2 linked regions of the Accumulibacter sp. genome follow. The protein of the gene in region 2 interacts with the protein of the main gene of each other region in a pairwise test. Links are inferred from orthologs where the notes say so. Each region holds a gene or a part of one and is shown on either strand. Other genes may lie near its edges.

Region 1 (5,519 bases), 3.2 Mb from region 2 along the record:
GTTCGATCAGCTCGGGCAGCGGCAGCGTGGCGGTTTCGCCGCGCAGTTCCTCGATCAGCCGGACGAAGCGGGCGATCGTGCTGCCGCTCTTGCCGGACAGACTCGCGGCAGCCTGGTACAGGCTGGACTGGGTGGCGTGGGCCGCTTCCTGCAGCGCCTCGGTGCTGCGCGTGCCGATTCCCCGGGTCGGGAAATTGACGACGCGGGCGAAGGCCGTGTCGTCATCGGGATTCACGATCAGGCGCAGGTAGGCGAGCGCATGCCGGATCTCCTGGCGGTCGAAGAAGCGCAGCCCGCCGTGCACCCGATAGGGGACGCCGGCGGTGAACAGCTGGTGCTCGAGAACGCGCGACTGCGCGTTCGCGCGGTAGAGGAGGGCAATCTGCTGCCGGGAGACGCCATCGCGCACCAGTTCGACGATCTCGTCGACGATCCGGCGCGCTTCGTCGGTGTCGGAAAAGGCCGCGTAGACCCGTATCGGTTCGCCGGCGCCGGCGTCCGTCCACAGATTCTTGCCGAGGCGGCCGCGATTCTGCCTGATCAGCGCATTGGCGGCGTCCAGGATGTTGCCTTGCGAACGATAGTTCTGTTCGAGGCGAATCACGCTGGCCAGCCCAAATTCGCGCTGCAGGTCCCGCATGTTGCCGATCTCGGCGCCGCGGAAGGCATAGATCGACTGGTCGTCGTCGCCGACTGCGAAGAGGCAGGCGGCGGCTGCCTGCGGATCGGTGCTGCCGTGTCCGGCGAGCAGTTTCAGCCAGGCGTACTGCAAGCGGTTGGTATCCTGGAATTCGTCGACCAGGATGTGCCGGAAGCGTGCCCGGTAGTGCTGCCGGAGTGGCTCGTTGCGCTGCAGCAGCTCGTACGAGCGCAGCAGGAGTTCGGCGAAGTCGACGACGCCTTCCCGCTGGCACTGCCTTTCATACTCGACGTACCATTCGATGCGGCGGCTGGTGTACCGGTCGTAGGCTTCCGCCTGCGCCGCGCGGACTCCCTGTTCCTTGTGCGCGTTGATGAAGTGCATCAGTTCGCGCGGCGGGTACTTCTGGTCATCGACCGCGAGCGCCTTGAGCAGGCGCTTGATCGCTGCCAGCTGGTCGGCGGCATCGAGGATCTGGAATTGCGCCGGCAGTCCGGCTTCGCGATGATGTGCCCGCAGCAGGCGATTGCACAGCCCGTGGAAGGTGCCGATCCACATGCCGCGCGTGTTGATCGGCAGCATCGCCGCGAGGCGGGTCAGCATCTCCTTCGCTGCCTTGTTGGTGAAGGTGACGGCGAGGATTCCGGCTGGGCCGACCTGGCCGGTCGAGATCAGCCAGGCGATGCGCGTCGTCAGCACGCGCGTCTTGCCGCTGCCGGCGCCGGCAAGGATCAGCGCATGCTGCGGCGGCAGTGTGACGGCGGCCAGTTGTGGCGCATTGAGGTGGGCAAGCAGGTCGGACATCGATCGTTCCGGACGCGACGGGTGGGCGTGATTATAGCGGCCGCACCCTCGCCCGCGTGGCCTTGCACGCGCGCGCGGCCGGTCGTGGCAGGCCCGCCGAGAGTCCATCCCCGCCCGCTTTCGCAACCATTCCAACGAGCGGGCCGCGAGGACCATTACAATGACGACGCGGCGACCGGGTGATCGGCCGGCAAGGCAGATGCGGCAAGCTTCAGCGAGCGCGCCTGTCCTGCCGCAGGATTCCAGTTTTGGGCAGCGTTCGTGGGAGACGGGAGGGAGTGATGGCAAAGGAGTTGGCACCGGAACTGATCCAGAAAACGCTGCAGGGGATCAATATCCCCGCGCGACCACAGATACTGGTGCGGCTCGACAGTGAAATGGCCAAGGATGATCCGGATCCCCGGATCGTCGTTCGCCTGATCAGCAGCGATGTGGTTCTGTCTGCCGCCATGCTGAAGACGGTGAATTCGCCGTTCTTTGGTCTGTCGCGCAGGATCAGCTCGGTGGCGCAGGCGGTCAGCATGCTCGGCCTGAGGATGACCGCGCGCATCGTCAGTGGACTCGTGCTGCGCATGACCATGGGTGGCAGGCAGTCGTCGTTCGAGCGCTTCTGGGACACCGCCGAAAAGGTGGCCTGCATCTCCGGTTATGTCGCGTCAACCCTGCCGAGGGGACCGCGCGATGAAGCCTACTGCTTCGGCCTGTTCCGTGATATCGGCATCCCGATGCTGCTGCAGAAGTTCCCCGACTATCGGCAGACCCTCGCCTTGGCCGACAACACGGTTGATCGTCCGATGACGGTGATCGAGGAGGAACGGCATGCCACCGACCATGCGACGCTGGGTTACCTGGTGGCGCGCAGCTGGCTTCTCCCGGAGGTGATCTGCGAGGGAATCCGCCATCACCATGACCCGTCCATCTTCGACACCAGGGATCTCCCCAACCCCATGGCCCTGACGCTGATCGCGATCAACGCGCTCGCCGAGCACCTGGACGACGAGTATGTCCGCATGCGCGCCAATGCCGGCTGGCAGCTGATGGCAGATCGTGTGCTCGTCCATCTCGGTCTGTCCGAGGACGACTACTGTGACCTGCGGGAGGAGGTGACGACGCTGGTGCGGTGAGGCTCGGCCGCGCGCCAGCCAACTCCGGGTCACGGCTTCATGGCGGCGGGGTTGCCGGCTGGCGTGGCCGTGCAGCGATGGAGGCCGCGTTCGGTGACGATCAGGTCGAGCGGCTGGTCGTGCAGCTGGCGATGCAGCCAGTCGAGTCGCGACAGCTCGAATCCGACACCGATCGCCAGTGGCCGCGGGCGCAGGCTGGCCAGCGTGCGATCGAAGTAGCCACCGCCGTAGCCGAGGCGGAAACCGGCGGCATCGAAGCCGACGAGCGGGATCAGCAGCGCCTCCGGCAGCACCGGCTCGCCGCTCGCCGGCACCGGGATACCGTAGCGGTCGGTGGTCATTGCTACGGTCGGTGACCAGGCGCGAAAGGCGAGGCTGCTGTCGGCGGCGAGGACGACCGGCAGGAGTGCCATGAAACCTGGTTCGCCCTGGCGATGCCAGTCTGCGATCAGCGGACGCAGATCCGCTTCGTTGTCGCGCGGCCAGCAGAAGCCGACGCGCATGGTGGCGAGTCGGGGCAGCGCTTCCCGCAGCAGGGCACGGATCCGCTGCGAGTATGCCGCCCACTCGCCTGCCGGCAGCGCGCGGCGGCGCGCCAACAGGGTGCGGCGCAGGGCGCGCCGGTCGTCGGCGGTCGCCGCCGCTGGCGCGGCAGCGCTGCCGGGCATGAAGCCGCTGGGCATGTGTTATCCTCGCCGACGCCATCATCCGAAAGTACCAGCTTAGCATGAACCTCCTGTCGACGACCCTCCTGCTGCTGTTCCTGCTGTTCTCGCCGACCGCCGTCGTGGTCAAGCATGCCGCGGCACAGTCGGCCGACGACCAGTTCCTGGCCGCCCGGGAAGCGGCGCGGGCTGGCGACCGCGCCCGCCTCGAGCGGTTGGCGCCAGCGCTGCACGGGTACGAACTCGAGCCCTACGTCGACTACTGGCTGCTCGTGCCCGACCTCAAGGACGCCGATCCGGCGCTGGTCAGGGCTTTCCTGGGTCGCTACGAGAACACCTACATCGCCGAGAAACTGCGGACCGACTGGTTGCGGCAGCTCGCCCGCAAGCAGCAGTGGGATCTGTTTGATGGCGAGTATCCGCGCCTGTTGCAGCCTGATCAGGAGCTGGCCTGCTACGCGCTGCAGGGCCGCTTGGCACGCGGCGACGCGAAAGCGCTCGATGAAGCCCTGCCGCTCTGGCTGAGCGCGCTCGAGCCGCCCGATTCGTGTTACCCCGTGTTCGAGGCATTGATCATCGGCAAGCGCATCCTCGCCGATGCGGTCTGGGCGCGCATTCGCCGCCAGTTCGAGGCGAACAAGATCGCTGCCGCCTTGTATACGATGAACTACCTGCCCCCGGCACAGACGCCGGAGAGGAAGCTGGCGCAAACGGTGGCGGATTCGCCGCTGCCCTGGTTGAGCAAGCTGCCCGCTGATTTTTCCGGCAACCGCCTGCAGCGCGAGCTGGCTGCCCTGGCCGTGCAGCGCGTTGCGCGCAACGAGCCGCAGGTGGCCGCCGATCAGCTCGAGCGGATCGGTTCGTCGCTGCAAAGTGGCGAGAAATCCTGGGCGTGGAGCCAGATTGCCCGGCAGGCGGCGCAGCGGCACATGCCGGAGGCGTTGCAGTGGTATCGCCAGGCGGGCGCCGTACCGTTGTCGGATGAGGTTGCCGAATGGAAGGTGCGGGCAGCATTGCGCGTGCAGGACTGGGGCAGCGTGCGCTCGACGATCGAGAGCATGCCGCCGGCGCTGGCGGCTCAGCCGGCGTGGGTCTACTGGCTCGGTCGCGCCTACCGCGCCGGTGGCCGGACCGACGAGGCGAACGCCCTGTTCGGCCGGATCGCCGGGCAGCCGGACTTCTACGGCAGCCTGGCCAGCGACGAACTCGGTCGGCCGACGGCACCACCGCCGAAAGCGCCGCCAGCCAGCCGCGAGGAACTGGCGCAGGTGGCTGCGCTCCCTGGCGTGCAGCGGGCGCAGGCCTTCTTCCGCCTGAATCTGCGTAGCGAGGGGGTGCGCGAATGGAACTGGGCGTTGCGCGGCATGAGCGACCGCGAACTCCTGGCGGCGTCCGAGATCGCCCTGCGCTCGGGCAACTACGACCGGGCCATCGCGGCAGCCGACCGGACGCGCAACGAGCACGACTATTCGCTGCGCTATCTGGCGCCATATGGCGACCAGGTGCGGCCGGCGGCACGCAATCAGGCTCTCGACGATGCCTGGGTGTACGGCCTGATGCGTCAGGAGAGCCGCTTCATCAGCAGTGCACGTTCGCCCGTCGGGGCTTCGGGCCTGATGCAGCTGATGCCGGCCACTGCCAAGTGGGTGGCGAACAAGATCGGTCTGAAGGATTTCCATCAGGGGCGGGTCAACGATCCGGAAACCAACCTGCTGCTCGGCACCACCTACATGCGGCTGGTGCTCGAGAGTCTCGACAATCACCCGGTGCTCGCCTCGGCAGCGTACAACGCCGGGCCGGGACGGGCGCGGCGCTGGCGTGCCGAGCGCCCGCTCGAGGGAGCGATCTACGCCGAAACCATCCCCTTCAGCGAAACCAGGGATTACGTGAAGAAGGTGATGAACAACTCGATCTATTATGCGGCACTGTTTGACGGCAAGCCACAGACGCTGAAGAACCGGCTTGGCGTCATCGCTCCGCGCACGGGGGGCGAGGTCAGGGGCGAAGATTTGCCTTAGAATGTCGGCTTCCCGACTTCTCTTCCCACGGCAGGATGCTATGGACCTCGCGAACGTATTGTTGATCGGTGGCAGTGGTTTCGTCGGTGGCTGGATCGCCAGTCGCCTGTCGGAAAGCGGTGTGCGGGTGACGATCCCGACCCGCCATCGCGAGAACACCAAGAAGCTGATCACCTTGCCGACCGTCGAGATGGTCGAGGCCGACGTGCATGAGCCGGCGACGCTCGTGCAGCTGATGCGCGGCCAGGATGCGGTCATCAACCTGGTC
Region 2 (5,443 bases):
CGTCGGCGACGTACCGGAAGGCCCGACGACGCCGGACCTCGAATGGCCGACCTGGATCGTCTACAGCGCCATTCCGCTCGGTTCGTCACTGATGTGCTTCCGCTTCCTGCAGGTCACCTGGGGCTTCATCCGCACCGGCGAACTGCCACACCACGATCATGGCCACGTCGATGGCATCGAGGAGAATCCGGACGTTGCCGAGACCTACCGTCTCGAGGACAACCTGCACCCACATGATCGCAACTACTCGCAACACCATCCGGAAGATCGGTCTGGTCAGGGAGGAGAGAAGAAATGAACGCGACGATCATCTTCGTCATCCTGCTGGTCCTCATGCTGACCGGCATGCCGATCTCGATTTCGCTCGGCCTGACGGTACTCAGCTTCCTCTTCATGTTCACCCAGGTGCCGCTCGAATCGGTGGCGCTGAAGCTGTTCACCGGCATCGAGAAGTTCGAGATCATGGCGATTCCGTTCTTCATCCTGGCCGGCAACTTTCTCACCCATGGCGGGGTTGCGCGGCGGATGATCAAGTTCGCGACCGACGTCGTCGGCCACTGGTACGGTGGCCTCGGCCTCGCCGGGGTGATGGCCTGTGCGTTGTTCGCAGCGGTTTCGGGCTCGTCGCCGGCAACCGTCGTCGCCATCGGCTCGATCCTGATGCCGGCGATGGTCAAGGCCGGCTTCCCGAACCGCTTCGGCGCCGGGGTCATCACCACCTCGGGCGCACTCGGCATCCTGATTCCCCCGTCGATCGTCATGGTCATGTACTCGGTGGCGACCAACACCTCGGTCGGCGCGCTGTTCATGGCCGGCGTCATCCCGGGCATCCTGCTGGCGATGACGCTGGGTGGTGTCACCTGGTACCGGGCGAAGAAGTTCGACTATCCGCGCATGCCGAAAGCCTCCTTCACGCAGCGCGTCAAGTCGTTCCGCGAGTCGGCCTGGGGCCTGTTCCTGATCGTCGTCGTCATGGGCGGCATCTACAGCGGCATGTTCACGCCGACCGAGGCAGCAGCGATGAGTGCGGTCTATGCCTTCTTCGTCGCCGTCTTCGTCTATAAGGACCTGACGATGAAGGACGTGCCGAGGGTGCTGCTCAACTCGGCGAACATGTCGGCGATGCTGCTCTACATCATCACCAACGCCGTCCTCTTCTCGTTCATCATGACCAACGAGAACATCCCGCAGGCGCTGGCGGACTGGATGCTCGGCCACGGGCTGGGAATGATCGCCTTCCTGCTGGCGGTGAACATCATCCTCCTGCTCGCCGGCAACTTCATGGAACCGTCGTCGATCGTCCTCATCTTCGCGCCGATCCTCTTCCCGGTGGCGATCAAGCTGGGCATCGATCCGGTGCACTTCGGCATACTGATGGTGGTCAACATGGAGGTCGGCATGTGCCATCCGCCGGTCGGACTCAACCTCTACGTCGCCTCCGGCATCACCAAGATGGGCATCACCGAACTGACCGTCGCCGTCTGGCCGTGGCTGCTGTCGATGCTGGTCTTCCTGGTCGTCGTCACCTATGTGCCGATCATGTCGCTCTGGCTGCCGAGGACACTCGGCATGATGTAGCCGTTGGCGGACACCGCGGCCTGTTCTGTCGGGGCGCGCGCGGGGCAACCCGTGTGCGCCCTTTTTGCGTTGCTGGCGAATGGCGATCGTGGCGGTCGGCGATCGATTCGCGGTCCAATTTGCGTCGCTGCCGGCACGCGTGCCCGAGTCTTGGTATAATCTTCAGGTTAGTCGTCTAGCAATATGATTTCGCGTCGTTTTTCTTCTTCATCCACCGCATCCGGAGAGTGCTCCATGGCCAGCGAACGTACCCTTTCCATCATCAAGCCCGACGCCGTCGCGAAGAACGTCATCGGCAAGATCTATTCCCGTTTCGAAACCAATGGGTTGAAGGTGATTGCCGCCAAAATGGCCTGGCTGTCACCGCAGGAAGCCGGCGCCTTCTACGCCGTGCATCGCGAGCGTCCTTTCTTCAAGGATCTGGTCGATTTCATGATCTCGGGTCCGGTCATGATCCAGGTGCTCGAGGGCGAGAACGCGATCGCCAAGAACCGCGAGCTGATGGGCGCCACCGATCCGAAAAAGGCCGAGCCGGGGACGATTCGCGCCGACTTCGCCGAGTCGATCGACGCCAACGCCGTGCACGGCTCCGACGGACCGGAGACGGCGAAGGTCGAGGTCGCCTTCTTCTTCCCGGAAATGAGCGTCTACGCCGGTCGCTAGTCTTCGCGGACCTGCCTCGTCGGTCACCATGACGGTCAACCTGCTCGATTTCGATGCCGCCGCGCTGACGGCCTTCTTCGCCGACCGGGGCGAGAAGCCGTTTCGCGCGCGGCAGGTGCTGCGCTGGCTGCATCGCTTCGGGCAGGCGGACTTTGCGGCGATGACCGACATTGCCCGCGGCCTGCGCGAGAAACTCGACGCGCAGGCGGTCGTGCAGCCGCCGCCGGTGATCGCCGATCGGGTGGCCGACGACGGCACGCGCAAGTTCCTTTTCGACGTCGGCAGCGGCAACGCCGTCGAGGCTGTCTTCATCCCCGAGGAGGAGCGCGGCACGCTGTGCATCTCGACACAGGCTGGCTGCGCGCTCGACTGCTCGTTCTGCGCCACGGGCAAGCAGGGTTTCAACCGCAACCTGACGGTGGCGGAGATCATCGGCCAGCTTTGGCAGGCGCAGCATGCGCTGGGTGGCTGGGCGGAGCGCCCGGCGAACGGCGAGCGGATGATCAGCAATGTCGTCCTGATGGGCATGGGCGAGCCGCTGGCCAATCTCGACAACACCGTGCGCGCGCTGCGCCTGATGCTCGACGACAATGCCTATGGCCTGTCGCGGCGGCGGGTCACCGTGTCGACTTCCGGCCTGGTGCCGGCCATGGACCGGCTGCGCGACGAGTGCCCGGTGGCGCTGGCGGTGTCGCTGCACGCTCCGGACGACGGTTTGCGTGACGAACTCGTGCCGATCAACCGCAAGTATCCGCTGCGCGCACTGCTCGCCGCCTGCCAGCGCTATCTCGAACGGGCGCCGCGCGATTTCATCACCTTCGAGTACGTCATGATCGACGGTGTCAATGACTCCGATGCGCAGGCGCGCGAACTGCTGGCGCTGACGCGCGAGGTGCCGTGCAAGTTCAACCTGATTCCCTTCAACCCCTTCCCGGACTCGCCGTACCGGCGCTCGCCGGCCATGCGGGTGCGTCGCTTCGCCGAGATCCTGCTCGCCGGCGGCGTCGTCACGACGACGCGCAGGACGCGTGGGGACGACATCGCCGCTGCCTGCGGCCAACTGGCGGGGCAGGTGCGCGACCGGACGCGGCGAGGGAGCCGCAGTTTCGTTCTCGAACGGGTGTCGCAGGAGGAGAGCGCATGCGGCTGATCCTCTGTTGCCTCTTCTTTTGCCTGGGCCTTGCCGCCTGCTCTTCCGGCTCGGTGTCGCCGGCAGCGAAGAAGCCCGCCGAGGACGAGGTCGATTCGCGCCAGCCGACCAAGCCACGCGACCCGCGCACGCGCGCCAAGCTGCACACCGAACTCGGCGCGATGTATCTGCAGAGCGGCAACCTGACGGTCGCGCTCGAGGAGATGAGCATCGCCATCCTGATCGATCCGGACTATGCGACGGCCTACGCCATGCGCGGACTGGCGGCGTACCGCATCCGCGAGCTGCAACTGGCCGACCAGGATTTCCGTCGCGCGCTCAGCCTCGACGGCAAGGATCCGGAGATCAACAACAATTACGGCTGGTTTCTCTGTCAGGTGGGACGTGAGAAGGAGGGTCTCGGCCATATCCAGACGGCAATGAGGAACCCGCTCTACAAGACGCCGGAAAAGGCCTACCTCAACGCCGGCAGCTGCTATGCCCGGATTGGCGACCTCGCGAGTGCCGAAGCTCATGTCGAGCAGAGCCTGCGCATCCTGCCGGGGAACCCGCCGGCGCTGCTCGAACTGGCCAGCATCAACTTCCGCAAGGGTGACGTCGAGCGGGCGCGCCACGAACTCGTCGAACTGCTGCGCCAAAACGACCCCAACGCCGAGGCGTTGTGGCTCGGCGTGCGAATCGAGCGGGCTCTCGGCAACCGTCCGGCGGAAGCCCGTTACGCCAGCCAGCTGCGACGAAAGTTCCCGCTGTCGCCCGAGGCGGAGGAGTTGCTGAAGGGAAGAGCGGAATGAACGGGCAGGGCGTTTTTCCGCTCCCGCCCGACGAGCGGCCGGCTGCCGCCGGGACGGCAGGCGAACCGCCAGCTTTGGCTGTCGGTGGTGTCGGGCAACAACTGCGCGCAGCGCGCGAGGGACGCGGGCTCAGTCTGGCCGAGGTGGCGCAGTCGCTCAAGCTCGGGCCGGGCCAGGTGGCCGCCCTCGAGAATGAGGAATGGCAGCTCCTGCCGGGCAACACGATGATTCGCGGCTTCGTCCGCAACTATGCGCGCCTGTTCGACCTCGACGTCGAGCAACTGATGCGCGGTCTCGATGCCGCCCGGCTGCAGCAGAAGCCGCAGCTCGCCGCTTCTGCCGGAACCAGCGCCAACCTGCCATCGCCGCCGGGCCGCCGGGCCGAGCGACGCGATTACCTGGCGGTTCTGGGCGGGCTGCTGTTGCTGGTGCTGGCGGTGTTGGTCTACTTCTTTGCGCCGCTGAGGGAGTGGCAGGCGCGGCTGAGCGAGATGATCGAGAGCCGCTCGATGGCGCCACATGCCGAACGCGCGCAGCCCGCGCCAGTGCTGCCGACAGCCCACGATTCGACGCCACATGCGGCTTCTGCCGAATCGGTGACCAGCGTCAGCCCGCCGAATGCCACGGTGCTGGCGGCGGCGTCCGCGGACGCGGCGTCCGCGGGCGCGGGCGATCTCAGGCTGTCGTTTGCCCAGTCGGCATGGGTCGAGGTGCGTGACGCCATGGGTCAGACGATCGTTTCCGGGATGATGCCGGCCGCCAGCCAGCGCGAGGTGGGTGGTCAGGCCCCTTTTTCGCTGGTGATCGGCAACGCGACGCAGGTGACGCTGCAGTATCGCGGCCGCGTGATCGATCTGGCGCCGCACAGCAAGGGTGACGTCGCCCGGCTGACGGTCGAGTGAGGCGGGTGCCAGTGGTGAGCGGTACGCTCGAGGGCACGCTGCGCCGGCCGACGCGGCCGGTCCGTGTGGGGCAGGTGACGATCGGCGGCGCGGCGCCGGTGGTCGTCCAGTCGATGACCAACACGGACACCGCCGACGTCGTCCGCACGGCGATCCAGTGCGCCGAGCTGGCACGTGCCGGATCCGAAATGGTGCGGGTGACGGTCAACACGCCGCAGGCAGCTGCCGCCGTGGCCCCGATCCGCGAGCAACTGGGCCGCATGGGGGTCGATGTGCCGCTGATCGGCGACTTTCATTACAACGGGCATCGCCTGCTCGCCGACCATCCGGAGTGTGCCGCGGGACTTGCCAAGTACCGC

Evidence for each region.
Region 1: the proteins of ndk (region 2) and V5B60_RS02380 interact in binary tests that used the Escherichia coli proteins (3 or more experiments, as listed by UniProt). The link is inferred for Accumulibacter sp. from one-to-one orthologs.

Annotation. Positions count from the first base shown.
Region 1 is NZ_JAZKUG010000001.1:517,128-522,646, reverse strand. Bases 1,425-4,181 are described here. They hold V5B60_RS02380 (5-formyltetrahydrofolate cyclo-ligase), read right to left. Parts: upstream 3,252-4,181; coding sequence 2,598-3,251; downstream 1,425-2,597. Other genes in these bases: V5B60_RS02375 (lytic transglycosylase domain-containing protein), read left to right, coding at 3,296-4,181; V5B60_RS02385 (HDOD domain-containing protein), read left to right, coding at 1,726-2,568; V5B60_RS02390 (UvrD-helicase domain-containing protein), read right to left, coding at 1,425-1,444. In the rest of the region: more of V5B60_RS02390, read right to left, coding at 1-1,424; more of V5B60_RS02375, read left to right, coding at 4,182-5,251; V5B60_RS02370 (complex I NDUFA9 subunit family protein), read left to right, coding at 5,292-5,519. UniProt on the Escherichia coli protein: Involved in the removal of 5-formyltetrahydrofolate.
Region 2 is NZ_JAZKUG010000001.1:3,720,927-3,726,369, forward strand. The notes cover bases 846-3,526. They hold ndk (nucleoside-diphosphate kinase), read left to right. Parts: upstream 846-1,812; coding sequence 1,813-2,241; downstream 2,242-3,526. Other genes in these bases: V5B60_RS16275 (TRAP transporter large permease), read left to right, coding at 846-1,578; rlmN (23S rRNA (adenine(2503)-C(2))-methyltransferase RlmN), read left to right, coding at 2,270-3,391; pilW (type IV pilus biogenesis/stability protein PilW), read left to right, coding at 3,382-3,526. Outside these bases: V5B60_RS16270 (TRAP transporter small permease), read left to right, coding at 1-298; more of V5B60_RS16275, read left to right, coding at 295-845; more of pilW, read left to right, coding at 3,527-4,182; V5B60_RS16295 (helix-turn-helix domain-containing protein), read left to right, coding at 4,179-5,084; ispG (flavodoxin-dependent (E)-4-hydroxy-3-methylbut-2-enyl-diphosphate synthase), read left to right, coding at 5,099-5,443. UniProt on the Escherichia coli protein: Major role in the synthesis of nucleoside triphosphates other than ATP. The ATP gamma phosphate is transferred to the NDP beta phosphate via a ping-pong mechanism, using a phosphorylated active-site intermediate.